DNA from 2 places in the Nocardioides sp. F233 genome. Region 2 is predicted to be linked to the other one. Evidence: predicted binding sites of a transcription regulator. Region 2 holds the regulator's gene; the other holds the start of a gene.
The links. Region 2 encodes LexA, which represses DNA repair genes until DNA is damaged. Its sites were predicted from a motif close to TCGAACANNTGTTCGA; they were not measured.
Positions count from the first base shown of each region.

Region 1: ACZYRU_RS25115 (alpha-ketoglutarate-dependent dioxygenase AlkB) is a predicted target of LexA. The motif match lies at 13,815-13,830, and genes of this name have one in related genera.

Region 1 is NZ_JBVASH010000008.1:122,561-137,984, forward strand. It holds gene catA (catechol 1,2-dioxygenase) at 1-232, shown strand, start outside; gene catC (muconolactone Delta-isomerase) at 232-507, shown strand; gene ACZYRU_RS25040 (alpha/beta fold hydrolase) at 507-1,343, shown strand; gene ACZYRU_RS25045 (arylsulfatase) at 1,280-3,562, opposite strand; gene ACZYRU_RS25050 (MarR family winged helix-turn-helix transcriptional regulator) at 3,586-4,026, shown strand; gene ACZYRU_RS25055 (bile acid:sodium symporter family protein) at 4,032-4,961, opposite strand; gene ACZYRU_RS25060 (chorismate mutase) at 5,235-5,537, opposite strand; gene ACZYRU_RS25065 (TrpB-like pyridoxal phosphate-dependent enzyme) at 5,821-7,179, shown strand; gene ACZYRU_RS25070 (MFS transporter) at 7,235-8,641, opposite strand; gene ACZYRU_RS25075 (PadR family transcriptional regulator) at 8,704-9,195, shown strand; gene ACZYRU_RS25080 (GNAT family N-acetyltransferase) at 9,265-9,741, shown strand; gene ACZYRU_RS25085 (RtcB family protein) at 9,669-10,850, shown strand; gene ACZYRU_RS25090 (HD domain-containing protein) at 10,899-11,516, shown strand; gene ACZYRU_RS25095 (hypothetical protein) at 11,505-12,251, opposite strand; gene ACZYRU_RS25100 (hypothetical protein) at 12,248-12,562, opposite strand; gene ACZYRU_RS25105 (DUF8819 family protein) at 12,657-13,019, shown strand; gene ACZYRU_RS25110 (GntR family transcriptional regulator) at 13,029-13,718, opposite strand; gene ACZYRU_RS25115 (alpha-ketoglutarate-dependent dioxygenase AlkB) at 13,851-14,468, shown strand; gene ACZYRU_RS25120 (VOC family protein) at 14,469-14,867, opposite strand; gene ACZYRU_RS25125 (hypothetical protein) at 14,916-15,424, opposite strand, start outside.
Region 2 is NZ_JBVASH010000001.1:1,057,526-1,072,949, forward strand. It holds gene ACZYRU_RS05055 (LLM class flavin-dependent oxidoreductase) at 1-227, shown strand, start outside; gene ACZYRU_RS05060 (ATP-dependent DNA helicase) at 288-2,285, shown strand; gene ACZYRU_RS05065 (MXAN_6640 family putative metalloprotease) at 2,324-3,883, opposite strand; gene lexA (transcriptional repressor LexA) at 3,950-4,699, opposite strand; gene ACZYRU_RS05075 (LysM peptidoglycan-binding domain-containing protein) at 4,966-5,352, shown strand; gene ACZYRU_RS05080 (hypothetical protein) at 5,481-5,822, opposite strand; gene nrdR (transcriptional regulator NrdR) at 6,198-6,689, shown strand; gene ACZYRU_RS05090 (vitamin B12-dependent ribonucleotide reductase) at 6,841-9,732, shown strand; gene ACZYRU_RS05095 (M36 family metallopeptidase) at 9,882-10,937, opposite strand; gene ACZYRU_RS05100 (HNH endonuclease signature motif containing protein) at 11,166-12,413, shown strand; gene ACZYRU_RS05105 (ERCC4 domain-containing protein) at 12,453-13,475, shown strand; gene ACZYRU_RS05110 ((deoxy)nucleoside triphosphate pyrophosphohydrolase) at 13,364-13,792, opposite strand; gene ACZYRU_RS05115 (CYTH domain-containing protein) at 13,830-14,312, shown strand; gene ACZYRU_RS05120 (hypothetical protein) at 14,374-14,724, shown strand; gene ACZYRU_RS05125 (DNA-3-methyladenine glycosylase) at 14,739-15,356, shown strand; gene ACZYRU_RS05130 (amino acid ABC transporter ATP-binding protein) at 15,420-15,424, opposite strand, start outside.

The DNA of each region.
Region 1 (15,424 bases), on a different contig from region 2:
CAAGCTGATCGCCGCCGCCGGCTGGCACGCCTGGCGACCCGCGCACCTGCACGTGAAGGTCTCGGCGCCCGGCCACGAGCTGCTCACGGCCCAGCTCTACTTCCCCGGCGACGAGCACAACGACGACGACATCGCCTCGGCCGTGAAGCCGGAGCTGGTGCTCGCTCCCGTCGCCCAGGCCGACGGCTCGGTCGCCGTCGACTACGGCTTCGTGCTCGACCCGGTGCGCTGATGCTCTTCTGCGTCCGGATGGACGTCTCGATCCCGCGCGACCTCGATCCTGCCGAGAGGGAGGACACGGTCGCGCGGGAGAGGGCGTACTCCCAGGAGCTGCAGCGCACCGGCGAGTGGGCGCACATCTGGCGCATCGTCGGGCTGTACTCCAACATCAGCATCTTCGACGTCGCCTCGAACGCGCGCCTGCACGAGATCCTGTCGAACCTGCCGCTGTTCCCCTACATGCGGATCGAGGTCACCCCGTTGACCGAGCACCCGTCGGCGATCTGATGCTGCCCTCGATCGCGGTGCGCCACCTGTCCGGCCGGCCGGCCCGGCCGCTGCTGGTCGTCGGCCCGTCCCTCGGTACGACGGTCGACCGGCTCTGGGGTCCCGTGGCGTCCCGGCTCCCCGGCTGGAACGTGCTCGGCTGGGACCTCCCCGGCCACGGCGCGAGCCCTGCGGTCGACCGGCTGACGCCGGGCTTCTCCCCGGCCGGGCTGGCCGCGGCAGTGCTCGCAGCGGTGTCCGAGGTGGCCGGTCGCGACGTGCCGTTCGCGTACGCCGGCGACTCGGTCGGCGGCGCCGTCGGGCTCCAGCTCGCGCTCGACCACCCCGAGCGGGTCACGTCGCTGGCCGTGCTGTGCAGCGAGGCCGCCTTCGGCACCTGGCCCACGTGGCCGGAGCGGGCCGCCCTGGTCCGCGCCGAGGGGATGGCGCCGATGGTCGCCTCCTCCCCGGGCCGCTGGTTCGGGTCCCTCGTCGGCGAGGCGGACGGGCGCCGCGACGCCGCGGCCACCGACCTCGCCGCGGTCGACCCCGAGAGCTACGCCCGCGTGTGCGAGGCGCTCAGCGGCTTCGACGTGCGCTCGCGGCTGGCTGCCGTGGGCGTTCCCCTGCTCGCCGTCGCCGGCGCCGACGACCTCGCGACACCGCCTGCGGTGATGGCCGAGCTCGCGGCCGCCGTACCGGACGGGCGGCTGGAGGTGCTGCCGGGCGTCGGCCACCTGGCGCCGTACGAGGCGCCGGAGGAGGTCGCCGCCCTGCTGCGGGAGCACCTCGCTCACTCCGAACGCAGCAGCGCCTCCAGCCGGGCTCGCTCGACATCCAGCTCCGCCAGCGCCTGACCTCCGGTGAAGGTCACGCTCGTCAGGCCGCCGGTCCACCGGAACGGCGGCGCGTAGTCGTCACTGACGGGGAAACCCGCGTCGTGGCCCAGGCGCAGCCCGCCGCCGCCGATCTGGATCCCGCTGGCCCCCATGCCCTGCGGGAACGACGCACGCGCGACCTCCTCGCCGTCGACCAGGAGGATCCCCTCCGGCCCGGCCAGCCGGAACCCGACCGCGTGCGGTCCGGGGGCCAGCGGGGCGGCCGACGCGACGGCGTACGGCGTGCTGGTGACGTTGAGCAGGAAGCGCGGGCAGCCGCCGACGACGACCAGCGCCCAGCCGTTGGACCAGTCGCCGATCGCGGCGAGCACGCCCTCGGCGCCCGCATCGGGGACGACGACCGCCGCCTCGACCAGTGCACCCAGGGCCAGTGACGGGACCGCCTCGTCGGCCACCGGGTTGCCGCCGGGACGCACCACGAGCCGCTCGGGCACCGGCCACAGCGGCGGCTCGATGCCGGGCAGGTGGCCGTAGAGCCCGTCGGTCATCGGGAACACCTGGTTGGCCTCGGCCTCCGCCTCCCAGCGGGCCTCCAGCTCGGCCACCACGTCGGGGTGCTGGTCCGCGAGGTCGTGGGCCTCGGAGAAGTCGTCGTCCATCCGGAACAGGCACCAGCGGTCGGTGTCGAAGTCCCGGCTGCCGGGGATCAGCCGCTCGTCGTCGACGCCCGTCGAGACGTGGTCGGTCGTCGCCTTCCAGCCGTCGTGGATGATCGAGCGGGAGCCGAGCATCTCGAAGTACTGGGTCGTGCGGGGCGAGGGTGCCGCGGCGTCGCGGATCGTCGACACGAGCGAGGCGCCGGCCATCGGCTGCTGGGCCACGCCGTCGACCTGCTCCGGTGCGGCCACCCCGCACAGGTCGAGGATCGTGGGCGCGAGGTCGACGACGTGGCACCACTGCTCGCGGACATCCCCGGCCGCGGCGACACCGCGTGGCGGCTTGAGGACCATCGGAACACGGACGCCGCCGAGCCAGGAGTAGCGCTTCCACAGGTGGAACGGGGTGTTCCCGGCCCAGGCCCAGCCCCACGGGTAGTGGTTGTAGCCACGCCAGCCGCCGATGTCGTCGATGGCCTCGAGGTTGTCGTCGAGGTCGTCGGCGACGCCGAACCCGAACCGGTGCTCGTTGAGCGAGCCGACCCGGCCGCCCTCGGCGCTCGCACCGTTGTCGGAGGTGAGCACGATCATCGTGTCGTCGAGGATCCCCATCTCCTCCAGCGCGTCGACCAGCCGGCCGAGGTGGTGGTCGAAGTGGGCGATGAAGCCGGCATGCGCCTCGGCGTACCTCGCGAACAGGCGGCGCTCGTCCTCGCCGACCTCTGCCCAGTCCTGCACCCACTCCGGCCGCGGAGGCAGGGTGGTGCCGGCCGGTACGACGCCCGCGGCGACCTGCCGCGCGAAGGTCCGCTCGCGGACCGCCTCCCAGCCGTCGTCGAAGCGGCCGGCGTACCGCTCGATCCACTCGGCGGGGACCTGGTGCGGTGCGTGCCCGGCACCGGGAGCGAGGTACATCAGGAACGGCTTGTCGGGGGCGGCGTGCTTCTGGTCGCGCACCATCCGCACGGCTTCGTCGACCAGGTCCTCGGTGAGGTGGTAGCCCTGCTCCGGCGTCGCCGGCGGCTCGACCGGCGAGTTGTCGCGGTAGAGCGTCGGGGTCCACTGGTTGGCGTCGCCGTGGAGGAAGCCGTACCAGCGCTCGAAGCCCTGCCCCAGCGGCCAGGTGCCGAACGGACCGGCTGCGGTGCGGTCGTTGCGGGGCGTGAGGTGCCACTTGCCGACGGCCATCGTGTTCCAGCCGGCGTCACGCAGGATGCGGGGCAGGGTGGCAGCGGTTGCGGGGATCCGCCCGCTGTAGCCGGGATAGCCGGTCGGCATGTCGGCCAGGAACCCGATGCCGACCGCGTGCGCGTTGCGGCCGGTCAGCAGCGACGCGCGGCTGGGCGAGCACATCGCGGTCACGTGGAAGCGGTTGTAGCGCAGGCCCTGCCCGGCGATCCGGTCGACCGTCGGGGTGTCGATCTCGCCGCCGAAGGTCCCGAGCTGACCGAACCCGATGTCGTCGAGCAGGACGACCAGCACGTTCGGCCTGCCGGCCGGGCGCGGGCGTGGCGGGTGGTACGGCGCGGAGCCGGCCGCCGTACGGGCGATGACGGGTCCGGCCAGGGGGGTCTCGCTCACGCGCTGGCTCCTACGATGCTCGGGTGACGGATTTCGGCGTGCTGCTCAGCCTCGCGGGCGTCGTGTTCGTCGACGCCCTGCACGAGCGGCTGGCCGCAGCGGGGTTCGAGGAGTTCACGGTCCGCAGCGGGTGGGTGCTGCGCACGCTCGGCGACGACGAGCTGAGCCTGCGCGACCTGGCCGAGCGGATGGACCTCAGCAGCCCCGGCACCCTCAAGGCGATCGACCCGATGCTGAGGGCCGGCTACCTCGAGCGCACCGGAACGAGCGACCGGCGGGTGCGTGCGGTCCGGGTCACCGAGCGGGGACGCGCGGCGCTCGCCTGCGCCACCGCCTTCCACGCCGAGTTCGAGGCGGGCCTCGCCGACGCGGTCGGCGCGGACGACGCGGCCGCCACCCGGCGCGGACTGGAGTCGCTGGTCGAGCGCGGCTCGGCGCACCTGCCCCGCGCGCTCACGACGTAGCGAGTTCATCGGACCGGCTCGGCGACGGGCGCGGACCGGCGGCGCCACAGCGTCGACAGGGTCAGGCCCGCGAGCACGTCCCACAGTCCCCAGAAGGCGACCACCAGCGCGACGCCGCCGAGCTGGTCGAAGTAGGCCAGCGCGAGGACCAGGCCCACCGCGGTGTTGCGCACGCCCATCTCGAAGCTCATCGCCCGCACCCCGGCCGGCGGGAGCCGCAGGGACCGGCCCACGGCGTACCCGATGAGCAGGAGGACCGCGTTCTGCGTGATCGCCGGCAACGCGACCTCGCCCAGGTGCTCGACGATCATGCTGCCGCGGCTGGCCAGGCCGGCCACGATGATCAGGAGCAGCACGAGCAGGACCGCGACCTCGACCGGGCGCCGGCACCGCGCCGCGAGGTCGGGGCGCCGCGCAGCCACGACCAGCCCGATCACGAACGGCAGTCCGATGAGCAGCGCCACCTCGACGCCCATCTCGACCGGGTCGAGCCGGATGTCGTGGAGCAGCGCGTCGGCCGCCGGGTGGCGCGCGGCCCAGAACGCGAACGCGACCGGGGTCGCGAGCACGGCCACCACGTTGGAGCAGGTGGTCAGCGCGATCGACAGCGCGACGTCACCCTGCGCGCGGTGGGTCAGCAGGTTGGAGAGGTTGCCCGCGGGGCAGCAGGCGATCAGGAGCATCCCCAGCGCGACCGAGCCGCCGACGTCGAGCGCCCGGCACAGCATCAGGGTGACCGCGGGCAGCACGGCGAACTGCGCCACGAGCCCGACGACCAGCACGAGCGGCCGGCGCAGCACCGCCCGCAGGTCGGACGGCTTGGTGTCGAGGGCGATGCCCAGCAGGAAGACGGCGATCAGCACCTTGATCGCCGACTGCGGCCCCTCGCCGAGCGACAGGCGAAGGGCGTCCAGGTCGGACGCGGCGACGTACATCGGGGCCCTCCTCCGCGATTTCGTTAACCGCAGTTAAGCATACCTGCGCGCCCTTGTAACTAAGGGTTACGTCACGAAAACAGGCACCACAGCACCCGGGTAGCAGCAACAACGCCCGGGGAGATCGCGCATCGATCCACCCACCCCGGGTCGTCCGAACAGACCGAGCCTGCCCAGCGGCGCGGACCGACTACCCGGGCGCAATTGCCACTACCCGGGCGTTGTGACACCGGAATTCGACCTGTAACCCTTAGTTACAAGCCCCGGCGAGCGTCAGTCCTCGTTCTCCTCGGCGAACTGCTCGTGGTTGCGGATGACCTCCGCGATGATCACGTTGAGGATCTTCTCGGCGAAGTGCGGGTCCAGCCCCGAGCTCTCCGCCATCGACCGCAGCCGCGCGATCTGGACCGCCTCGCGAGCGGGATCGGCCGGTGGCATCGCGGCACGCGCCTTGAGGCGACCGACCGCCTCGGTGCACTTGAACCGCTCCGCCAGCAGGTGCACGAGGGCGGCGTCGAGGTTGTCGATGCTCGACCGGAGTCGGTGGAGCTCGGCCCGGGCGTCGTCAGCACTCACACCCCGAATCCTGCCCTACGAGGCGCGGTCGATCGAGGTCAGCGTCCGACAGGCGAGGCACCGGCGTCCGACAGGCGGCACCGCGCAGCTCGCGCAGTAACACGCTGTCCACGCGACTTCCCGGCGGTTGTCAGCAGCAGAGGCCCCGATTTCGGCTGTTTCCCGCGGACAAGCGACAGGTAGACGGGTGGACGGCGTGTTACTGCGGTGCGGACGGCCGGAGCAGCCGCACGGGGCAGGCCTAGGATCCGAGGTCCGAGGACCCGACCCGAGAGGATGCCCCATGAGCGACGACCAGGTGATGTACACCCTCGCGCCGGAAGAGCAGCCGACCCGCTGGTACAACATCGTCGCCGACCTGCCGACGCCTCCCCCGCCGCCGCTGCACCCGGGGACCCACGAGCCGGTCGGACCGGACGACCTGGCGCCGCTGTTCCCGCCGGAGCTGATCGCGCAGGAGGTCACCGCCGAGCGGTACGTCGACATCCCGGAGCCGGTCCTCGACGTCTACCGGCAGTACCGGCCGAGCCCGCTGTACCGCGCCCGCCGCTGGGAGGAGAAGCTCGGTACCAGCGCCCGGATCTACTACAAGTACGAGGGCGTCTCGCCGGCCGGCTCGCACAAGGTCAACACGGCCGTGCCGCAGGTCTACTACAACAAGATCAACGGCATCACCCGCCTGACGACGGAGACCGGCGCCGGCCAGTGGGGCACGGCGCTGTCGTACGCCAGCGCACTGTTCGGCGTGAGCTGCGAGGTGTGGCAGGTCGGGGCGTCGTACGACACCAAGCCGCAGCGCCGCACCCTGATCGAGGTGTTCGGCGGCACGGTGCACCGCTCGCCGAGCAGGCTGACCGAGTCGGGCAAGGCGTTCCCCGACGAGCACCCGGGCTCGCTCGGCATCGCGATCTCCGAGGCGGTCGAGGTCGCGGCGCAGGACCCGGAGGCCAAGTACGCGCTGGGCTCGGTGCTCAACCACGTGCTGCTCCACCAGACGGTCATCGGCGAGGAGGCGCTGCTCCAGCTGGCCAAGGCCGGCGAGACCGGGGCCGACCTGGTCGTCGGCTGCGCCGGCGGCGGCTCGAACTTCGCCGGCCTCGCGTTCCCGTTCCTGCGCGAGAAGCTGGCCGGCAACCAGGCGCCGCGGATCCTCGCGGTCGAGCCGAGCTCGTGCCCGACGCTGACCCGTGGCGAGTACCGCTACGACTTCGGCGACACCGCCGGCCTCACGCCGCTGATGAAGATGCACACGCTCGGCCACGACTTCGTCCCGTCGCCGATCCACGCCGGCGGCCTGCGCTACCACGGCATGGCGCCGCTGGTCTCGCACGCCGTCAACGAGGGCCTGATCGACGCGGCCGCACTGCACCAGAGCGAGTGCTTCGAGGCCGCCGTCGAGTTCGCCCGCACCCAGGGCATCGTCCCGGCGCCCGAGTCGTCGCACGCCCTGGCGCAGGTACGCCGTGAGGCGCTCGCCGCGACCGAGGCCGGCACCTCGCCGGTGATCGTGGTCGGCCTGTCCGGCCATGGTCTGCTCGAGCTCGGCGCCTACGAGAGCTTCCTCAGCGGCAAGCTCGAGGACGACCCGCTGTCGGACGCCGATCTCGCGGAGGCGCTCGCCAACGTGCCGGTGGTCGGCTGACGCACGACACGGACGGCCCGGGAGACGCGACGCGTCTCTCGGGCCGTCCCGCTTCTCAGGCCGCGACGGGCTCGGGCGCCACCGGCAGGCGGCGACGCACCCCCGCCAGGGCAATCGCGGCGGCCAGGGCACCCGCACCCGCGACCCAGGCGATCGCCCAGCCGGTCCCGGACGCGGAACCGTCGGTCGCCGAACGGCTGCGGTACAGCGCATCGGCCGCGGCCAGCGCGACCGCTCCGACGACCTGTCGCCCGAGCAGCAGCGTCCCCATCGCCGCAGCGAGGTCCCGGGGCGCGACGGTCCGCGACAGCGCGATCTGCAGGCCCGACAGCTGCGGCCCCATGCCGAGCCCCAGCACGGCCATGGCCACGAGCGGCACCAGGCCCGAGGACGACGTACCGAGGGCGAGGAAGGCGAGCGCGCCGACCCCCGTCACCGCGCTGGCGGCAAGCAACGGCATACGCAGCGCTCCGCTGCTGACGAGCACCGCTCCGACGTTGACGCCCACGAGCAGCGCGACGAGGAGCGGGTAGACACGGACGCCAGCCCCGGTCGCATCGACCCCGCCGTCGTGCTGGTACCAGCGCGGGACGAGGAGGACGCACGCGTACAGGCCGGTGGTCGCGAAGGCGCCCGCGACCAGCAGCCGGCGCGACGCCGCGTCGGCGAGCAGCCTGAGCGGCACGATCGGCGCCGCAGCGGTGGCCTCGACCCGGAGGAACACGACGATGACCAGGACACCGCACAGGAGCGCGCCACCGGTGGACGGCAGCAGCCAGTCGCCGAGCTGCTGGTGCCGGTTGAGGGCGACCAGGAGCGCGCCGATGCCGACGACGAGGCAGCCGATGCCGGCGAGGTCGACATCGACCCGACGGGACTCGGTGCGCCCGAAGGACGCCGGCAGCGAGCGGACGAGCAGCACCATGGCGACCAGGCCGACGGGGACGTTGACCAGGAACGCCCATCGCCAGCCGACGTGGTCCGTCAGCAGTCCGCCGATCAGCGGACCCGCGACGAAGCTGAGCGCCATGACCGCGGAGATCGCGGCCTGCCCCGCTCCCCTCCTGCTGTCACGGGCGAGCTCGTTGACGACCAGGAAGCTCAGCGCCTCAAGGGCCGCACCCCCGGCCCCCTGGGTGGCACGGCCCGCCACCAGGACGGGCATCGAGCCGGCGCCGGCGCAGATCGCCGAGCCTGCCACGAACAGGCCCATGCCGATCAGCAGCATGTCGCGGCGACCGGTCCGGTCCGAGAGTCGGGTCGCCACGGGCAGCAGCACGGTCGCCGGAACGAGGTAGCAGGTGAAGGCCCAGACATACCAGGACGGACCGCCGAGGTCGCTCACGATCCGCGGCAGGGCGGTGCCGACGATGGTCTGGTCGAGCATGGCGAGCAGGAGCCCGGCGACCACGGCGGCCCAGAGCAGGGCCCGCCGGCGCGGGGCGAGATCAGGTGCATTCACATGTCGAAAATGACATGTCAATTTAGACATGTCAAAACTGACGGCACCAGTAGGCTCAGGTCATGTCGTTGCGCCACGCGATCCTCGGCCTGCTGGCCCGCAAGCCCTCGACGGGCTACGAGCTCTCGGGCATGTTCGACGTCTCGCTGCGCTCGGCCTGGCACGCGCGGCACAGCCAGATCTACCCCGAGCTGGCCCGCCTCGAGGCGGGCGGACTGGTCGAGGTCGTCGACCGCGGCCCTCGCGGCAGCAAGACCTACGCCCTCACCGACGACGGCCGGAGCGAGCTGCGCCGCTGGCTCGTCGACGACGAGCCCGACCGGTCGCAGCGCAACGAGAGCGCCGTGCGGCTGTTCCTCAACCAGCTCCTCGCCCCTGCCGACCGCAGGCAGGTCTTCGCCCGCGACCTCGAGCACGTCGAGGCCGAGACGGCGGCGCTGCTCGACCTGCACGAGCGGATGGACGCCGACGAACCCTTCGCCGCCCAGGTCGACCTGGGCCTGCGGATCAACGAGGTGCTCGCCGCCTGGCTGCGCGAGCAGGCTGAGCGCTGAGGCGGGCACCGCGGCCTGGCCGACTGGTGGTCGCCCGAGGGGACCGCGCAGGCGATCGCCGCCGGTCTGGTGCTCGTGTCCGAGTCGGACGGGCAGGTGAGCGGCGTGGCGACGTACTCGGTCGACGGCGACGTCGTCGACATCTGGAAGCTGTACGTCGTGCCCGTGGCGCAGGGCACGGGCGCCGGGACGGCACTGCTTGCCGCGGTCGTGGCGGGACCCGGCCGTGACGCGAGCGAGATCCGGCTGGCGCACATGGCCGGCAACGAGCGGGCCCGCGCGTTCTACGAGCACCACGGGTTCGTCGAGACCCATCGCACCGCCGACGAGCTGGGCGGCCCGGACAGCGTCTGGATGCGGCTACCGCTGGACAAAATGACGTGCGCAACGCATTTCCGGGCACCTAGCCTCGTGCGCCGGTCCGCACCCGGCGGACCCGGGACACGAGAAGGGCCACGACGCAGGACACCACGATGGACAAGATCACCCCGAAGCTCCTCAGCTGGGCTTCGATCCTCGAGCAGGGCACGCGCGACCAGGCGGTGACGACGGCGACCATGCCGTTCATCCACCCCCACCTCGCGCTGATGCCGGACGCCCACCTGGGCCTGGGTGCGACGGTGGGTTCGGTCATCCCGACCCTCGGCGCGATCATCCCGGCCGCGGTCGGCGTCGACATCGGCTGCGGCATGATCGCCGTGCGCACCCGGTTCACCACCGACCAGCTGCCCGCCGAGCGGCGACCGCTGCGGGAGGCCATCGAGCGGGCGGTCCCGCTCTCGGCCGGCGCCGCCAACCGCACGATCAGCAGGGAGCACACCGAGCGGCGGCTCGCCGAGCTCACGACGCTGGCCGAGCAGGCGGGCTTCGAGCCCGGCCGGTACGTCAAGCAGTGGGACCTGCAGCTGGGCACGCTCGGGTCCGGCAACCACTTCATCGAGGTGACCGTCGACGAGGAGCAGCGGGTCTGGCTGTTCCTGCACTCGGGGTCGCGGGGCGTCGGCAACAAGATCGCGCAGAAGCACATCAAGGTCGCCCGCGACCTCTGCGCGAAGTGGTGGATCGAGCTCCCCGACAAGGACCTCGCGTACCTCGCCGAGGGGACCGACGAGTTCTGGGCCTACATCCGCGAGATGCGGTGGGCGCAGCGCTACGCCCTGCTCAACCGCGAGGAGATGATGGACCGGGTCGTCCGGCAGTTCGCCGAGTGGGTCGGCCTCGGGTCGGCCGACGAGCTCGAGCGCGTCGAGGAGATCAACTGCCACCACAACTACACCGAGCAGGAGCGCCACTTCGGCAAGGACGTGTGGCTGTCGCGGAAGGGCGCGATCAACGCGGAGCAGGGCCGGCCCGGCCTGATCCCGGGATCGATGGGGACGGCGTCGTACGTCGTCAGCGGACGCGGCAACCCGGTCGCGCTCAACTCGGCGCCGCACGGCGCGGGCCGGGAGTACTCCCGGTCGAAGGCCCGCCGGACCTTCACCCGTGAGCAGCTGCGGGAGGCGATGGCGGGCATCGATTACCGCGACACCGACGCGTTCATCGACGAGATCCCGGCGGCCTACAAGGACATCGACCGGGTGATGGCCGACGCGGCCGACCTCGTCGAGGTCCGGCACGTGCTGCGCCAGATCGTGAACGTGAAGGGCGACTGAGGGACCCCAGCGGTGACAGCGGCCGGGGCAGTCGGTTTGAATACCGGGATGGAGGACGACCATCCCAAGGTGACCGACCTGCCCTGGCCGTTGACCGGTGCCGACGCCCTGCGCGACGAGCTGCTGGCGGCCTACGGCGACCCGAGCCGCGGGCACCACGGCACCCGCCACCTCGCCGAGGTGCTGCAGCGGCTCGACGAGCTCGCTGCCGCCGGGGTGGCGTACGACCGCACGCCGGTGCTGCTCGCTGCGTGGTTCCACGACGCGGTGTACGACGGCGAGCGGGACGCCGAGGAGCGCTCGGCTGCCTGGGCCGAGGACACGCTGCCTGCCCACGCCGACGAGGCGACCGTCGCCGAGGTGGCCCGGCTGGTGCGCCTCACCGAGCACCACCGCCCGGAGCCCGACGACGCCAACGGGTGCGCGCTCTCGGACGCCGACCTGTCCATCCTCGCCGCGGCGCAGGAGCGCTACGACGAGTACGTCGCCGCGGTCCGCTCGGAGTACGCCCACCTCGACGACGACGTGTTCGCCGCCGGCCGGGCCGAGGTGCTGCGGGCACTGACCGACACCCCTGCCCTGTTCCGGACCGCCCACGGGCGCAGCGAGTGGGAGCAGACCGCGCGGGCCAACGTCGCGCGCGAGCTCGCCCGGCTACCTGCCTAGCGCTTCCCGGGCGACGTCGGCGACCCGCCTGAGCTCAGCCAGCCGGTCGCGCTGCTCGTCGACCCGGTCGATCACCTCCTCCTTCATCGTGAGGAGCCGGTCGACGATGGCCACCAGCCGGCGGGCGTCCTCGACGAGGTCGGTGACGGCGTCCAGTCCGTGCAACGCCACCTCCGCCCCGAAGACCGCCCAGCCGGTCGGCCCCGCGACCCGGGCGAGCAGCCGGGTCATCAGCCGGGTGCCCTTCTCGACCAGCTCCACGACGAGCTCCTCGACCTCGACGGCCAGCCGCTCGGCGAACCGGGCGACCTCCTCGAACACCGGGACCGCGACAGTCAGCAGCTCGCCGGCGCCGCGTGCGGCCGCAGCGTGCCGCCCCAGGCGGTGCAGGTACGACGCCGCGGCCTCGCCCTCCCAGCACGGGCCGACCGCGAGCGCCAGCCGGGCGGTGGAGGCGGCGTAGCGGGTCAGCGCGGCGTCGACGTACCCGATCGCGGTGGCGTTCTGCCTGATCCGGCGGTAGTCGCCGGTCAGCGGCAGCACGACCAGCTCCTGCAGGCTCTCCTCGGGCAGTCGGCGCAGCCCGCAGCCGAGGTCGTTGAGGACGTCGATGCCCGTGTTGACCGTGTCGCGGATGCGGTCGAAGGTGCGGTCCAACGCCCGGAACTCCGCGTCGTGACGCAGCCGCTCGGGTCCGAGGGCGGGCTCCGGCAGCACCAGTGGCTCGGCGGTCATCCCGCCACCACCGGCACCAGGCCGGCCACGCCGTCGTCGACCGCCCGCAGGTCCAGGCGGGTCAACGCGACGCCGTGCCGCAGGTCGCCCCAGTCGTCGAGCGCGAGGACGCGCAGGTCGCCGAAGCCCTCGGCCAGCAGGTCCATCAGCTCGGCCAGCGGACGCAGCAGGCACAGCGGGCTGGGCGCGAAGCCGGCCCGCTGGCAGACCCAGCGCCCGGCGTACGACGTCAGCTGGGCGACCTGCCCCGCGAGCTCGGCCATCTCGTCGTCGAGCCGGTCCAGGTCGCCCCACACGGCGGACAGGGTCATGGCGGTCCCCTCTCGGTGGCTCCCGCGGGTCGGGAGCGGTGCCGGCTGCAATGCCCCGGACCGCCCCGTCACCAAACCCGCGCACAATGGACCTGTGGACGACAGCGTGATCTTCCGGGCCCGAGCGCAGGTGCTGGCCGACCTGCAGGCCCGCGCCCTCGGTACGCCGGACTCCGTGACCCTGCTCGAGGACGCCTGCTCCGAGCGCCGGTGGTGGCTGCAGCAGTGGCCCGAGGGCGCGCCGTTCATCGCCGGTCTGGTGGCCCAGGACGTGCAGGACGGGCTCGCCGACCGGTTCGGCCGGCAGGCGCGCGAGGGTCTGTGGCCGCGGTGCACCGCCTGCGACGACGCGCCGGTGCACGCGCTGCACATCGAGCCCGACCTCGGCGGCCCCGCCCCGACCTGGGTCTGCGAGGAGTCCGGGATCGAGGTCGCGCCGCTCGGCGGACTCTCCTGATCGGCGGGCTCAGCCGCGCAGCAGCAGGCTGACCGCGTGGTGGTCGCCGCGGTAGACCGTGCGCGAGACCTCGACCACGACCTCCTCCGCACACGCCCGGCGGTCGAGCCGCAGCACCGGCGCTCCGCTCCGCACCTCGAGCAGCGCAGCCTCCTCCGAGCCGGCCGCGCACGCGGCGAGCACGTCCTCGGACCAGGTGGGGCGCAGGCCGCGGTCGCCGAGGTCGTCGTACAGGCTGCTGGGCAGGGCATCGACCAGGCCCGGGACCCGCCGCTCGACGAGGTAGGTCTCCGACAGGCAGACCGGCCGGCCGTCGGCCATCCTCAGCCGCCGCCAGCGCACCAGGGGCGAGCCCGGGGCGACCTGCAGCGCGGTCGCGAGCCCGTCGCCGGCGGCGACCCGCTCGGCGACCAGGGTGCGTGCCTCGGCGACCATGCCACGGCGGGCCATCTCCTCGGTGAAGCCGATGACACCGGTCGCCGTACGACGGGGCGCGGCGACGAACGTGCCCCGACCGGGCACCCGTTCCAGCACTCCTTCGCCGACCAGCGCGTCCAGCGCCTGGCGCACCGTCATCCGGGCGACCCCGAAGCGGTCGACCAGGTCCCGCTCGGAGGGCGCGGCGGTGCCGGGTGCGCTGCCGGCGACCAGGCCCCGGACGTACTCACGGATGGTCACGTGCTTGAGCGAGCGGCTCATCGACCCCCCTTGGTGCTGGCGCGCTGCGCGCCTGAGACTAGGGATCTCCGTGGCGCGCCGTCCCCGGAACGCACGGAATTTTGCCGAGCGCGCCATGCGAACACCTGTTCGATCCGGGGGTATCCTCGGTCCATGACGGTGGACTTCCAGACCAGTCTGTTCGACGCCGCGGCGAGCGAGGTCACCACCGAGCGCCGCGTGCTCAGCGCGGGCGCCTGGGTCGACGTCGCGCGCGACTGGTTGCCCGACGCCGACGAGGTCTTCGCAACCCTGGTCCGCGACGTGCCGTGGCGCGCGGAGCGGCGGGCGATGTACGACCGGGTGGTCGACGTACCCCGACTCGTCTTCACCTACATGATCGGCGACGAGCTCCCCCACCCGGCGCTCACCGCCGCCCGGGAGCGGCTGACACAGCGGTACGCCGCCGAGCTGGGCGAGCCGTTCCGCACCGCCGGCTGCTGCTACTACCGCGACGGGCGCGACAGCGTCGCGTGGCACGGCGACACCATCGGGCGCGGCTCCACCGACGACACCATGGTCGCGATCGTCTCGGTCGGCGACCCGCGCCGGCTGCACCTGCGCCCGCGTGACCCCGAGCGCCGCGACGAGGCGTTCGCGGTCGAGATGGGCCACGGCGACCTGGTGGTCATGGGCGGCTCCTGCCAGCGGACCTGGGAGCACGCCGTGCCCAAGGTCGCCTCGGCCGGACCACGGATCTCCGTGCAGTTCCGGCCGCTCAACGTGTTCTGATCACGCGGAACTGTCGAGCTCGCCCTGCGAGCGGACCACGCAGAACTCGTTGCCCTCCGGGTCGGCGAAGGTGACCCAGCCGCTGCCGGGGCCGTGGATGCCGCGGTGGTCGGCGACCTGCACGGCGCCGTACGCCAGCAGGCGCTCGATCTCCTCGTCGCGGGTTCCCGTGCGCGGGCGCAGGTCGAAGTGCACCCGGTTCTTGCCGACCTTGCGGTCGGGGACCTCGATGAACAGCACCTGGTGGCCGGTGTCGGGGTCGATGATCATGCACTCCTCGTGCCCCGGCAGGTTGGGGTCGCCGGGGAGGTCGGTGTAGCCGAGGACCGGCTTCCACCACTCCGAGAGCTCGTAGGCGTTGGCGCAGTCGACGGTGGTGTGCGAGATGTACGACGTCACGCGCCCACCCTTGCCGGGGAACCGGCGCCCGGGCAACCGGTTTCGGCGTCAGGGGGTCGTCGTCGCCGACGGACTGGGTGTCGCGGAGGGCGCCGGGGTCGGGGTGACCGTCTCGGTCACGGTGGCCGTCTCGGTCGGCGTCGGGGCCTCCGTCGGCGTGGCCGGGGTGGTGGGCTCCGTCGGGGCAGCGGTGCTGGTGGGGTCGGTCGGCGTGGGCGTCGGCGTCGGCGTCTCCTCGGCCGGCAGCTCCTGCTTCTTGTCCTGGCCCTTGCTGCCGCCGTCGCCGAGCACCCCGCCGATCGAGGTCCGGTCCTTGCCGTCGGTGCCGCCGGTGATCGTCGAGACGCTCTTGCCGGCGATCAGCTCGATGGCGCTGATCACCACCAGCGTGAGGACGAAGACGACGGCCGCGAGCATCGCGAGCCGCTTCCACGGCAGTGCGGCCCAGCGACGGCCGAGCGCGGCGACCGGGTCGATCGCCTCGTCGTCCCCGGCCTCGACGAGCTCCGGCTCGACGACCTCGGAGGCCTCGACGTGGCGGTGCGCCCGGGCCGCGT
Region 2 (15,424 bases):
TCGAGCACCCCGACCAGCTGGCCGGGGCGGTCGACCGGATCCGGGGGCTGCGGGTGGAGGCCGGCACCGCCGGGACGCCGTACGACGTCGCAGTGGCGCTCCCCGCCTCGGCCGACCTGGCCGCATTCGAGGCGGCCGGTGCGACCTGGTGGCTGGCCGACGTCGACCCGCACGGCATCACCGTCGACGAGGTGCTCGGGGTGGTCCGCGACGGTCCGTTCCGCTGAACGCGGGGGAGCTGTGGAGGGGCGCGCGGGAACGTCGGCGCCACCCTCTAGGGTTTCCCGGTGACCACCACCGCTGCCGACCGGACCTCGCCGGTCCGCGACCTGCTCGCGACGGCGGTGGCCGCGCTCGGCGGCCAGGAGCGAGAGGGCCAGGTCGCGATGGCCGAGGCCGTGGCCGATGCGTTCGGCGACAAGGAGCACCTCCTCGTCCAGGCCGGCACCGGCACGGGAAAGTCTCTCGGCTACCTCGTCCCCGCCCTGCTCCACGACCAGCGCGTCGTCATCGCCACCGCGACCCTCGCGCTGCAGCACCAGCTGGTCGAGCGCGACCTGCCGCGCCTGGTGAAGGCCGTCGGCACGGTCCCGGGCGTCGACGCGTCGTACGCCGTGCTCAAGGGGCGCTCCAACTACGCCTGCCTGCACCGCGTGCGCGAGGGTGCGCCGGACGACCAGGGCCAGCTGATCCAGGCCGAGGACGCCATGGGCGCGATGGGCCGCAAGGTCCTGGAGCTGCGCAGCTGGGCCGAGAAGGCCGCCGAGGACCGCAAGACGGGGGAGCGCGACGACGCCCCGCGGCACACCGACAAGGAGTGGCGCCAGGTCAGCGTCACCGCCCGGGAGTGCGTCGGCGCCAGCAAGTGCCCCTTCGGCGAGGAGTGCTTCGCCGAGCGCGCCAAGGAGAAGGCGCAGAAGTCGCACCTCATCGTCACCAACCACTCGCTGCTCGCGATCGACGCGGTCGAGGGGATCCCGATGATCCCGGAGTACGACGCCGTCGTGATCGACGAGGCCCACGAGCTCGCCGCCCGGGTCACCCAGGCCGCCACCGACGAGCTGTGGGCCGCCGAGGTCGAGCGGGCCGCCCGGCGCAGCATCCGCCACGTCGAGGGGGAGGAGGCCGAGGACCTCGCCGACGCCGCCGACGCGCTGCGCGCCGCGATCACCGACGCCCCGGCCGGGCGCTTCGAGCAGGTCCCCGAGGCGCTCGCCGACGCGCTGGTGCTGGTCCGCGACGCCGCCCGCGCCTGCGTCGGCGCCTTCCCCAAGGCCGAGTCCGGCAGCGACCCCGACGCCGCGATGACCCAGGCCAAGGGCATGGTCCAGGAGGTCCTCACCACCGCCGAGCGGATGGCCGCCAGCTCCGAGGCCGACGTGCTCTGGCGCACCGAGGGCACCGACCGGATCCCGCCGATGCTCTGCGTCGCGCCGCTCCAGGTCTGGGCCCAGATGCGCGACAAGCTGCTCTCCGACAACACCGTCGTGCTCACCTCGGCCACGCTGATGCTCGGCGGCGACTTCGCGACCGTCGCCGGCTCGGTCGGGCTCAAGCCGTCCGAGCGGGTCGCGCCCGAGGCGCCGCGCAAGGACTGGCCCGACGACGCCCAGCCGTGGCGCGGGCTCGACGTCGGCAGCCCGTTCGACTACGCCAAGCAGGGCATCCTGTACGTCGCCCGCCATCTGCCCCCGCCCGGTCGCGACGGCCTCGGCCCGGCCCAGCTCGACGAGATCACCGAGCTGGTCGACCAGGCCGACGGCCGCACCCTCGGACTGTTCTCCAGCCGCCGGGCCGCGGAGGCTGCCGCCGAGCACGTCCGCAAGACGCTGCCCCACCTCACCACCCTCGCCCAGGGCGAGGCCCAGCTGCCCGAGCTCGCTCGCCAGTTCGTCGAGGACCCGCACACCTGCCTGTTCGGCACCCTCGGCCTGTGGCAGGGTCTCGACGTCCCCGGCGACACCTGCCAGCTGGTGATCATCGACCGGATCCCGTTCCCGCGCCCCGACGACCCGCTGATGAGCGCACGCCAGAAGGCCGCCGACCAGGCGGGCGGCAACGGCTTCATGCAGGTCGCCGCGACGCACGCCGCGCTCCTGCTCGCGCAGGGGGCCGGGCGCCTGATCCGTACGACGAGCGACCGTGGCGTGGTCGCCGTACTCGATCCTCGGCTGGCGACCGCCCGCTACGGCTCGTTCCTCAAGGCCAGCCTGCCGCCGATGTGGACCACGAACGACCCGAAGGTCGTGCGTCAGGCCCTCGGCCGCCTCAGCGGCCGGGCCTGACCCACGACCTTCGTCGGGGCCAGCCTGGATCAGCCGGTTCAGCGCGCGGTCGCGCTGACCTTCGCGGTCGAGTCCTTCTTGCCGGCGTTGGCGAAGGTGATCTCGATCCACTGCACCTTCTTGCCGAACTGGTAGCGCTTGGTCTTGTCGCCCTTGCGGTTGATCCTGACCAGCTTGGTGACCGGCGCCTGGCCCTTCTTCTTGATGGTGACCAGGACGTAGCCGCCCTTCGTGCGCTTCGGGCCGTCCACGTGGACGCGCAGGTGGGCCTTGCCGCGGAACTTCGACTTGAAGCGGATGGTCCGCGAGGCGAGGTGCTTGAGCTCGACCGAGTCGGAGACCGACCGGCGCGCGGGCGACAGCTTCACGCCGCGCCACAGCTTGGCCCGCGGATAGGCGCCGCCCTCGGAGTAGTTCAGGGCCGGGCGCCGGTTGGCCTCGGCGAACCGCCCGAACTGGGTGCGCAGGTCGGTGCCGCGCGCGGCGAGGGCGGCGCTGATCGCCTGCCGCGAGGTGGCCGACCCGGCAGCCAGGTCCCAGATGTCTCGCACGATGACGGGCATGCCGCCGGAGTCCGCAGGGAAGTGCTCGCTGAGGTACCTGAAGAAGATCCACGCGCCGTACGGGGCCAGGCCCCTGCGGTGGTCCAGCGGCTGCGCGGGCTGACCGAGCGGACCGCCCTTGAGGTACTGGCGGTTGTCGTTGATGTCCGGGTAGACCTCGTCCTCGGCCCAGGTCGCGGTCGCCTCGAGCAGCCAGCTGTCCTCGTTGACGTCGTAGGCGAACTGCACCGCGTGGAAGTACTCGTGGGCCGCGGTCACCTGCAGGTTGCCCAGCGGGCCGGGCACCGCGCCGAACTCGGCGTAGTCGTTGTCGAGGACGCAGTACGCCGCGGCGGTCACGTGGCCCGCGACCCGCTGGTCGGTCGTGCAGTAGCCGTAGAGGCCGCGCTTGCCGAGGTCGGCGAGGTAGACGTCGAACTCGTTGCCGTCGCTGACCGGCGTCCGGTAGCCCGCGGCGACGTACCGGTTGGCGACGTTCTTCATCACGTCGAGCACGATGGCCGGGTAGTTGACCGGCGCGAGCGGAGGTGCGTCCGATCCGGTGCTGGGCGAGTAGGCGCCCTGGACGTAGTGCACGCAGATCCCGCTGCCGCACAGCGGCGCCGCCTCGGGCGCGGTGTAGCAGGGCAGACCCGATCCCGGCGTGCACTCGATGCCGCCGGAGCCCGGGGGCGGGCGGTAGCCGGTGCCGGGCCGCGCGAGCAGCTGCGCCGCGTCGTCCTGCAGGTTGGTCGGCAGGTCGTCGCGGGTGAGCGCGAGGTCGCGCAGCGCCATGGTCAGGTCGGCACCGGTCGTGGTGTCGGTCGGCGCGGCGCTCGGAGCCGTGTCGACGATGTCCTGCACGGTCTCGAGGGCCTGCTCCGCGGTCGCCTGGGCGACAGTGTCGTCGATGTCGACGGGGACCGCGGTGCCGGCCGGTGCGGCCGGATAGGTGTCGTCCGCCCCGGCGACGCCGCCGAGGACGGACACCGTCAGCAAGGCAGCGAGGAGCGTGGACAGCAGCCCGATGAGGGGGAAGTGGCTGCGACGAGGCATCAGGACCGGCCTTTGGTATGGCGACAGGACAAGCAGACCCTATGTCACCGGCCGGTCAGGCAAACCTCACACCCGCCGCAGCACCGCCGTCACCTTGCCGAGGATGGTCGCGTTGGTGCCGTCGATCGGTTCGAACGCCGGGTTGTGGGGGAGCAGCCAGACCTTGCCGTCCTTGCGCTGGAAGGTCTTGACCGTCGCCTCGCCGTCGATCATCGCCGCGACGATCTCGCCGTTCTCGGCGGTCGGCTGCTGCCGGATCACGACGTAGTCGCCGTTGCAGATCGCGGCCTCGATCATCGACTCGCCGCTGACCTCGAGCAGGAACAGCTGGCCGTCGCCGACGAGCTGGCGCGGCAGCGGGAAGACGTCCTCGATCCGCTCCTCGGCGAGGATCGGGCCACCGGCCGCGATCCGGCCGACGACCGGCACGTTGGCGGGTGCCGGTGCGGCGTCGCCGATCCCGGTCTCGTCGTACGTCGTCTCCTCGGCACTCCCCATCGCCCGGCGCGCCGCCATCACCTCGGGCAGGAACACCTCGAGGGCGCGCGGCCGGTTGGGGTCGCGCTTGAGGAAGCCCTTCTCCTCGAGGGTGCGCAGCTGGTGGGCGACGCTGGAGGTGCTGGTGAGGCCGACCGCCTGGCCGATCTCGCGCATGCTCGGCGGGTAGCCCCGCTTCTCGATGCTGTCCTTGATGTGGGCCAGGACCCGCTGCTGGCGCGGGGTCAGGCCGGTCGCGTCGGCCGGTCCGTCGGGCAGCTCGGTGACACTGCTCGCCTTGCGGTCGCCCTTGCGCTCCGTGCCCTTGCGCTCAGTCATCGATCGCCCTCCAGATCAGCTCGGGTGGTGTGGTCCGGATCGACCGGGCCCGTGTGACGACGCTAACCGAACCTGGCCACCTGTTTCAAACATCTGTTCGAACCGCGTGTCGCGACACGCCGGTCGAACGAACTTTCGAACGGTGCTGGAAATCTTCGAACACCTGATCTAATCTCGTACACATGTTCGATCGAACGCCTGATCGAACACCTTCCGTCGGACCCCCTGGATACAACAGGTCCCGTCCACTTCCCCCGGAGGTTTCCATGAGCACCATCACCGTCGCGCCCCGCGTCACCGCTGTCCGCCGTACGTCGACTGCCCGCCCCGTTGCGGCCCGTCCCAGCGCCCGGGGCCAGGTCCGGCTGACCCGGCGCGGCCGCGCGGTCGTCTTCCTGCTGGCCCTGGCCGCCGTCGCCCTCGCGGCGATCTGGCTGGCCGCCGCCTCGGCCGCGACGCGCGAGGACGGCGGTGCGCCGCAGGTCCAGCTGGTGACGGTCGGCCCCGGTGACACGCTGTGGGACATCGCGAGCGACGCTGCCGCGACCTCGGGCGACGACGTGCGCGACATGATGCAGACCATCCAGCAGCTCAACACGCTCGACGGCAGCATGGTCTACGTCGGCCAGGAGCTGCGGGTTCCGACGCACTAGTCGCACCAGATGACTTCTTCGCTGCCTCGACCCCAGCGGAGATCGGGCCTGTACTGGCCTGGGGAAGACGAAGGGCGGGATCCGACCGAACCGGATCCCGCCCTTCGCGCGTCGTCGGGGCTGCGAGCTCAGCGAGCCGCGCGCTTGCCGCCCTTGGGGGCGGCCGGGTCCTTCTTGGGGCGGGGCTCGTGGTGGTGCGAGCTCATGCCCAGGGCGCGGGAGAGGCGGATGGCCAGCATGAAGGTGAGGAAGAGGCAGAGCATGGCGCCCAGCGAGGCGACGGCCATGAAGGCCCAGGCGCTGCCCTTGCCGTCGTGGCGTGCGGTCGCGCCGAAGTCGATGGCGGCGACGACGAGGTACCCCCAGGCCACGATGGACGCGGTCCCGCCGGCGGCGCTCAGCAGGAGGGCGGGCCGGAATTTCGCCTTCGCCCGATCGCCAGCCCGCTTGCCACCCGTCACGGCGGTCATTGTTCCTGATGGGTGGGTGGAATGCTCAGCCAACGCGCCCTCCACTGCTTCCGGGCGGCGTCGGCGGCCCGTCGTACCGCGGCGAAACGCCGGTCGGGGAGGGGTCGCGAAGCCGCCTTTGTGGCGGTGACCTGCGCAAACTCCGCCCGAGCCGGACCCCGGTCGAACTCGTCGTGACCCGCGCTTGCATCACTGGTGGCCGGGGCGTACGGTTACCACTACATCTAGTAGTTACAACGATGTAGTTCTCCACATCTAGTCCACAGGGCGACCCTCCGTCACCCACAGGACCGGAGCGGAAACCCACAGTTCGCCCCACCTTTTCCACAGGCGGGGGAGTTGTCCACAGGTCGTAGCCTCGAGAGGAGGGGACCCATGCACTGTCCGTACTGCAAGCACCATGACACCAAGGTCCTCGACTCCCGCGTCTCCGACGACGGCTGCTCGATCCGGCGCCGCCGGGTCTGCCAGGCGCCGAGCTGTGAGAAGCGGTTCACGACCGTCGAGGCCATGCAGCTGACCGTGCTCAAGCGCTCCGGCGCGACCGAGCCGTTCACCCGCGAGAAGGCCGTCGCCGGCGTCCGCAAGGCCTGCAAGGGTCGCCCGGTGGACGAGGACGACCTGGCCCGGCTGGGTCAGGAGGTCGAGGACCAGCTCCGGCTGGCCGGCAGCCCCGAGATCGCCGCCCACGAGGTGGGCCTGGCGATCCTGCCGCCGCTGCGTCGTCTCGACGAGGTCGCCTACCTCCGCTTCGCCTCCGTCTACCGCGGCTTCGACTCGGCCGCCGACTTCGAGAACGAGATCTCCCTGATGCGGGCCGAGCGCCAGCTGCTGTCCGAGGGAGCCCAGCCCGCCTCGACGGGCTGACCACAGACGCCCGGCAGGTAGTGGGGAAGCTGCCTGCCGGGCCACCTTCCCCTTTCCCCATTCGCACCGCCCCGTTTGTGCAGGAGCCGCGCTGCTCCTGCTGTCCGCCGACGCCCCGCCGAAACCGCCGACAGAGGAGACCAGGAGAGCCATGACCGAGACGGCCCGCAGCCAGACGCCCAGCGAGACGGCCCGCTACACCAAGAAGGGACTGAAGATCCAGCGGATCTTCAGCACCGAGGGTGTGCACCCGTACGACGAGATCACCTGGGAGCGGCGCGACGTCGTCCAGACCAACTGGAAGACCGGCGAGACCGTCTTCGAGCAGCTCGGTGTCGAGTTCCCCGACTTCTGGTCGCTCAACGCCTCCACCATCGTCACCACCAAGTACTTCCGCGGCGCCGTCGGCACGCCGGAGCGGGAGCGCGGTCTCAAGCAGCTGATCGACCGGGTCGTGTCGACGTACGTCAAGGCGGGTCGGGAGCACGGCTACTTCGCGAGCGCGGCGGACGCGGACGTCTTCGAGCACGAGCTGACCTGGCTGCTGGCCAACCAGTACTTCTCCTTCAACTCCCCGGTCTGGTTCAACGTCGGCACGACCGCTCCCCAGCAGGTCTCCGCGTGCTTCATCCTCTCGGTGGACGACTCGATGGACTCGATCCTCAACTGGTACAAGGAGGAGGGCTTCATCTTCAAGGGCGGCTCCGGTGCCGGTCTGAACCTCTCCCGGATCCGCTCCTCCAAGGAGCTCCTCAGCAGCGGCGGCACCGCGTCCGGCCCGGTCTCCTTCATGCGTGGCGCCGACGCCTCGGCCGGCACCATCAAGTCGGGCGGCGCGACGCGTCGTGCGGCCAAGATGGTCGTCCTCGACGTCGACCACCCCGACATCGAGGAGTTCGTCGAGACCAAGTGGCGCGAGGAGGACAAGATCCGCGCCCTGCGTGACGCCGGCTACGACATGGACCTCGGCGGCAAGGACATCACCTCGGTCCAGTACCAGAACGCCAACAACTCGGTCCGCGTCAACGACGAGTTCATGCGCGCCGTCGAGAACGGTGGCGAGTTCGGCCTGCGCTCGCGGATGACCGGCGAGGTCATCGAGACCGTCGACGCCCGCAGCCTGTTCCGCAAGATCAGCGAGGCCGCCTGGGCCTGCGCCGACCCGGGCCTGCAGTACGACGACACGATCAACGACTGGCACACCAACCCCGAGACCGGCCGGATCACCGCGTCCAACCCGTGCTCGGAGTACATGTCGCTCGACAACTCCTCGTGCAACCTCGCCTCGCTCAACCTGCTCAAGTTCCTGCGCGAGGACGACACCTTCGACGCCCCGATGTTCGCCAAGGCCGTCGAGCTGATCATCACCGCGATGGACATCTCGATCTGCTTCGCCGACTTCCCGACCGAGCCGATCGGCCAGACCACCCGCGACTACCGCCAGCTCGGCATCGGGTACGCCAACCTCGGTGCCCTCCTCATGGCGATGGGCCTCGGCTACGACTCCGAGGGCGGTCGCGCGATGGCGGCCACGGTGACGTCGCTGATGACCGGTACGTCGTACCGCCGCTCGGCCGAGCTCGCCGCGATCGTCGGCCCCTACAACGGCTACGCCCGCAACTCCGAGGCCCACCAGCGCGTGATGCGCAAGCACCAGGCCGCCAACGACGACGTGCGCACCCTGCACATCGCCGACGCCGAGGTCCACAAGCTGGCCACCGAGGAGTGGGCGAAGGTCGTCGACCTCGGCAAGTCCAACGGCTTCCGCAACGCGCAGGCCTCGGTCCTCGCGCCCACCGGCACCATCGGCTTCATGATGGACTGCGACACCACCGGCATCGAGCCCGACTTCTCCCTGGTGAAGTTCAAGAAGCTCGTCGGCGGCGGCTCGCTGCAGATCGTCAACCAGACCATCCCGCGTGCGCTGAAGAAGCTCGGCTACGACGAGGAGAAGATCGAGGCGATCGTCGCCTACATCGGCGAGCACGGCCACGTCGTCGACGCCCCCGGCCTCAAGCCGGAGCACTACGAGGTCTTCGACACCGCGATGGGTGAGCGCTCGCTCAAGCCCATGGGCCACGTCCTGATGATGGCCGCCTGCCAGCCGTTCCTCTCCGGCGCCATCTCCAAGACGGTCAACCTGCCCGAGTCGGCCTCCATCGAGGACATCGAGCAGATCTACCTCGAGTCCTGGAAGCTCGGCCTCAAGGCCACCGCGATCTACCGCGACAACTGCAAGGTCGGCCAGCCCCTGGCCGACGGTGGCGGCAAGGCCAAGAAGGACGCCGCCGCTGCCGACGCCGCGGAGACCAAGGTCGTGGAGAAGGTCGTCGAGAAGGTCGTCTACGCCCCGACCCGCAAGCGCCTCCCGAAGTCCCGCCAGGCCCGCACCACCTCCTTCTCGGTGGCCGGCGCCGAGGGCTACATGACCTCGGGTGCCCACGACGACAACGAGCTCGGCGAGATCTTCCTCAAGCTCGGCAAGCAGGGCTCGACCCTCGCCGGCGTGATGGACGCCTTCTCGATCGCCGTCTCGATCGGCCTCCAGTACGGCGTCCCGCTCGAGACCTACGTCTCGAAGTTCACCAACCTGCGCTTCGAGCCCGCCGGCCTCACCGACGACCCCGACGTCCGCATGGCCCAGTCGATCATGGACTACGTCTTCCGCCGCCTGGCGCTCGACTACCTGTCCTTCGACGAGCGCTCCGCCCTCGGCATCTACTCCGCCGACGAGCGCCAGCGCCACCTCGAGACCGGCTCCTACGAGCCCGTCGAGGAGACCGGCAACGCCTCCGAGCTCGTCGAGACCGCCCCCGCCGCCAAGACCGCCCCGGTCGAGGCCGAGGTCATCGAGGTCACCGACGAGGACCCCCTCGCCGGCGCCCCCGAGGTCAAGGTCGCCAAGACCACCGCCGAGCTCCTCGAGCAGATCACCGGCCACGCCGTCGACTCGCCGCTGTGCATGACGTGCGGCACGAAGATGCGCCCGGCTGGGTCCTGCTACGTGTGTGAGGGTTGCGGCAGCACCTCGGGCTGCAGCTGACCAGAGGTCGTCGAGTAGCCCGAGCCGCTAGGCGAGGGCGTATCGAGACGCAGGCGACGTACGACGGCCCGGTTCCACTTCGGAGGAGCCGGGCCGTCTGCGTTGCGTCGAAGCTCTGGTCTCAGCTCCTGGCGCTGGGGTCTGAGTCGTCAGTGGCTGATCGTGATGCCGCGGGCGGCGAAGGCGGCCTCGATGACGCCCGCAGCAGCGGCGCCGTCACGGGTGAGCGCCTTGTCGTAGATCGCGGTCGCGGCGGCGTCGAAGGACGTGTCCGGCGCGAAGTCGAACTGGGCGTCGATGACGGTGGTGTCGAAGTCGCGCGAGGTCAGCCCGAGCGACTCGTATCCCGCCCGGGCGTCCCAGAGCGCGCCGCTCCAGATCTGGCCGTCGAAGTGCACCTCGCCCTTGCGGTCGGCGACGGTCAGGTCGGTGTCGAGGCGGCGCAGGCAGTGCACTGGACCGGCGGTGTAGGAGGTGGAGTCCCAGTCCATGACGCAGGCTTCGGGGGCCGCCACGGGCCAGTTGTACTCCGCGGCTGCGTCCAGGCCGACCGACACGGCGAGGTAGTCGCCCCACGCCTCGCCGATCGACCCGGCGTCCAGGGAGGTGCCGTAGCCCGGCACCTGCGAGGCGTGCACAGCGTGGCCGTACTCGTGCACGATCACCTCGGCGTCCTCGGCGTCGTCCACCCCGCCCTTGCCCAGGCGAACCCGGTACGGCTTGTCGGTCTGGTAGCTGTTGTCGCCGCCGTACTGGTCGATCTTGACGCTGAACGACTGCTTGACGACCGGGCGCAGCGTGGAGCCGAAGCCGAGCGACTGGATGTACTCCTGCGCCTGGTTCACCCAGAAGTACGCCATGACCTGCTCGAACTGGTCGTCCTTGCGGTTGTAGTCGAAGACGCCGTTCGCCGAGTACGCCGGCGTGCCGGTCGCCGACTCGACGGTGACCCACCTGCCGCGCAGGTACCCGGAGCCGTCCAGGTTCCGCAGCGGGACGGTTGCGTACTCGCTGCCCGGCACGGCGCTGGCCGAGTCCTTGGCGTCGACGAGCGACTCGTCACCACTGGACTGCACCGGGTTGACCTTGAACACCAGGCCGGTGCCGGTGGTCACCCCCGGTGCGGGCTTCGCGCCGGCGGGGGCGGCCATGGCTGCGAGCGGAAGGATGACGGCGAGAGTGGCGATGGCCGGGCGAAGCTTCACGTTCGGGACACTAACGCTGGAGGAAGTATGTGGAAAGGGCCTTGATTCTGATTCGAACACGTGTTCTAATCATCGGTAGGTCGGAGCAATACCCCTCGTGTGGCTGATGGTTCCGATCCGGCTCGGCGCTGTGTGCGACGGGTCGCCTCCCTCACAGGCGTCTGCCCACGAGACGTGAGGACCCGTTGTCATGTTGCCGGGTCCGCGCGCCCGGAGGAAGGTTCTCCGATGTCTGTCGCCATGCACGCTCCGTGCCACCCGATGGTGGCGTGCGCTGCGCGTGTGCGCGAGGTGTTGGCGGACGTCACCGACGTCCAGCCGGTGTTCATGTCGGTTGCGGAGAAGGAGCAGGCGCTGGTCGATCTTGCGCGGGCCGAGGCCCAGCTCGCGGAGCTGAAGGCGCGGGTGCTCGCCGCCTCCGACGACGTCGCGGACGAGCGCGGGGCGCGGGACGTGGCGGCGTGGCTGGCCCATGCCACGCAGGCCGATCCCCGCGCTGCGCGGGCGGATCTACACCTGGCGCAGGCGTTGGAGCTGCGGCCGATGGTGGCGGCGGGGATGCGGGCTGGGGTGGTCTCGGCGGCGCAGGCGCGGGTCATCGTCGAGGCGGTCGAGGAGCTGCCGGCCGACCTCGGGCCCGAGTTGGCGGTCGAGGCGGAGCAGACGTTGGTGGGGTACGCCGCCGCGCATCCGCCGCGGGAGCTGAAGCGGTTGGGGCGACGGATCCTGGAGGTCGTGGCGCCCGAGGTCGCCGAGGCCGAGGAGGGGCGTCGGCTGGAGGACGAGGAGCGGCGGGCGTACGAGAAGGCGTCCTTGCGGTTCCGTGACCTCGGGGACGGGCGGACCCGGATCGCGGGGGTGTTGCCGACGTCGGTCGCGGAGCGGCTCAAGCGCTACCTGCAGGCGTTCACCTCGCCCCGGCAGCGGGAGAACAACACCGCTCCGAGCGAGTGGGCGCCGCAACACCGCGCCTACGCCCACGCGTTCGCGGCACTGCTGGAGCTGCTCGACCCGAACGGCCTGCCGGAGCATGGCGGCGATGCCACGACGGTGATCGTGACGATCGGAGTCGCCCAGCTCTGCAGCGATCTCGCGGCCGCAGGGCTGATCGCGGGCGACGGGACGGACGTGATCTCGGCGGGCGAGGCGCGGCGACTCGCCTGCCAGGCGCAGATCATCCCGGCGGTGTTGGGCGGGAAGGGCGAAGTGCTGGACCTCGGACGACGGATGCGGCTGTTCTCTAAGGCCCAGCGTCGAGCGTTGCGACTGCGTGACCAGCGGTGCCGCGCCGAGGGATGCACGATCCCGGCTGCGTGGACCGAGGCGCACCACCTGCGCCCGTGGTCCGCGGGCGGGCCCACCGACCTGGCGAACGCGATCAGCCTGTGCAGTCATCACCATCACCGCATCCACGACCGTGCCTACCGCGCCGAGCGGCTGGCCAACGGCGACGTCCGCTTCGCACGGCGGACGTGAGCATTCGTCCCGTGACTGGTTGCTGGCAGACTCGGCGGCATGCACGACGACTTCGTCATCGCGCGCAACCCCGAGCCGGATTCAACGCTGCCCTACCTACTGCGGATCCCGCTCGGCGACGGCATCCTGCTCAAGGCGAAGGACACCTGGCCGCGTACGGCCAAGATCTACTGTCACCGGTTCTACGACAGCTGGCCCGATGACGCTGAGGTGGTCGAACGGGTCCCCGTCCGCTCCTGCGTACGACGTGGCGCCGCGATCGACCTCGTCCTCGATCGCGGACGTGAGAACCGGTCTCAGTTCGTCGTCACGACGATCCGGGGCGGTCGCCAGGCGGTGTTCTGGCAGACGGCCCGGACGACCAAACAGGCCCGGCCGCGGGTCGCCGTCTCGGCTGCTCGCGCCCAGGGCCTCCGCGACCTGCTCGTCGTCGTGGACAGCGCGGAACGCTACGCGTGGACCTTTGCCGAGCAGCAGGTGACCACGAAGCGACAGGGCCTTACTGCAGGTGACTACGGCGTTCTCGGCAGGCGCGGCGAGCTCATCGCATCGGTGGAACGCAAGAGCCCGCAGGATCTCGTGAGCTCGATGACCACCGGCAAGCTGAAGTACCAGCTGACCGAGCTCGCATCCCTGCCGCGCGCAGCCGTGGTCATCGAGGCGAGCTACGGCAAGCTCCTCCAGCACGACCACGTCCGGACGGCGGTCATCGCCGACGGTCTCGCCGAGACCCAGGTCGCGTTCCCGTCCGTGCCGATCGTCTTCTGCGACAACCGCAAGCTCGCCCAGGAGTGGACCTACCGATTCCTCGCCAGCGCCGCGGTCGCTGCCGAGGCCGAGGAACTCGGCGCGGCGGCCGTGGCGGACCTGGCTCCGAACGCCCCGCTGACGCCTCTTCGCGAGGTCCAGCCGACCGCGGCCGAGCTGCGCGCCTGGGCGCTGGAGCAGGGCTACGAGATCTCACCCAAGGGACGTATCCCGGTGGAGATCCGCGCTGCCTGGGCTGCCACCAGCTCGACCGCAGGCACGTCCGCGGGAGCCCAGTCGAGCTCGTCGAGCTGATCGGGGAGCAGCCACCGGACGGCCGTGTGCTCGACGGGGGCCGGCGTACCCGACACCACTCGGCACCAGTACGTCGACAGCACCACCACGACCGACGACCCGACGTGCCGCGTGGTGGTGACCGGGGCGCCGACCTCGACGACGCAGCCGAGCTCCTCGTGGATCTCCCGCGCCAACGCATCGACCGGAGACTCGCCCGGCTCGACCTTGCCGCCGGGGAACTCCCACAGCCCGCCGGCCTCGCCGCCGGGTCCCCGCCGGGCGCACAGGACCAGGCCGTCCCGCACGACGACGGCGCCGACGACCTCGATCTCCACGGGCCGATGGTCGCAGGTCGGTGGTAGCAATGGGCGCATGGTCTCCCTGAAGTACGCGGTGGTGGAGCGCGAGCGACGGTTCCTCGTGGCGGCGGTGCCGGACGGCGTGAGCGAGGTGTGGGAGATCGAGGACCGGTACGTCGACGGGTCGCGGCTGCGGTTGCGGGAGGTGCGGAAGCCGGACGGGTCGGTGCAGCGCAAGCTCGGGCACAAGGTGCGCGTCGGCGACGGGCCGGGCGAGGTGGCGTGCACCTCGCTCTACCTCGACGACAGCGAATGGGCGCTGCTGACCACCCGGCTTCCGGCGACAAGGCTGCGCAAGCGGCGGCACCACGTGCACCGCGACGGGATGCACGTGGTGGTCGACGAGCTCGAGGACGGGACGTTGCTGGCGGAGATCGACGACGGTGACGGCGAGCCGGCCGACCTGCCGGCTTGGCTGGACGTGATTGCGGACGTGAGTGACGACGAAGCCTGGACGGGTGTGGCCCTGGCGTCCGGCACCACGCCGACGTCCTGACGGGGCACGCCGCACGTGCTCGATGACGCGGAACGCCGGTCGTAGGGGCAGACTCCGGCTTGTGGCCCTCAACACCGTGCAGACCCTCGCCCGCCAGACCGAGCAGATCCTCGTCGCCATCGCGTGCGAGACGGTCGACCCGATCACCTACGGCGAGCTCGCCGAGCGGCTGCGGGGCGAGGGCGAGCGCCTCATTCCTGCGCGCCAGCTCGGGAAGGTGGTGGCCGAGCTGCGGGATCGGCGGGGCACGCGGTCGTGGACGCCCTTCCTCGCCGCGTGGGTGGTGAACGCCGAGACGGGCGACCCGGGCGAGGGGTACTTCGTGACCGGGCTCGGCGACGCCGCCGCGGTCCGTGCGAAGACCCACGAGCGGCTGGTCAACGGCATCTACGACGCGGGCCTGCCCGCCTGACCTCGGACCGCCTCGTGCCGCCCCGTCACCAGGCCGACGTCGTACGGCGGGCCCGGGCCCTCCTCGACCGGACGATCACCGGCCACGGCGTGACCGTGCGGATCACCGAGGTCGAGGCGTACGGCGGCCGCGAGGACCCGGCATCGCACGCATTCACGCGGACGCCCCGCTCGGAGATCATGTACGGGCCGGCGTACCGGCTCTACGTCTACCGGTCCTACGGGATCCACCTCTGCGCCAACGTCGTCACCGGACCCAGCGAGATCGGCGCGGCCGTGCTGCTGCGGGCCGGGGAGGTCGTCGACGGGCACGAGCTGGCGCGCTTCCGGCGCGGGGAGACGCCGCCCGAACGGGACGTGAACCTCGCCCGGGGACCGGGGAATCTCGCGCAGGCACTGGGGATCACGCTCGACGACCTCGGCACCGACCTGCTCGCCGACCAGGCAGGGGACCAGGGCTTCACCGGCGTCCGCCTCGGCCCCGAGACCCGATCCCGCAGGAAAGCAGGTAGCGGTCCCCGCGTGGGTGTGTCCAAGGCTGCCGACGTGCCGTGGCGGTTCTGGCTGGAGGGCGACCCGACCGTCTCGGCGTACAAGCGAAGCCCGAGAGCCCCGAGACCACCGGAGAATTGAGGGACCCGACCGGCCACGCACACGGGACGTGACCGGCCGGGCCGATCGTGGGGACGGGGAAGCTCAGC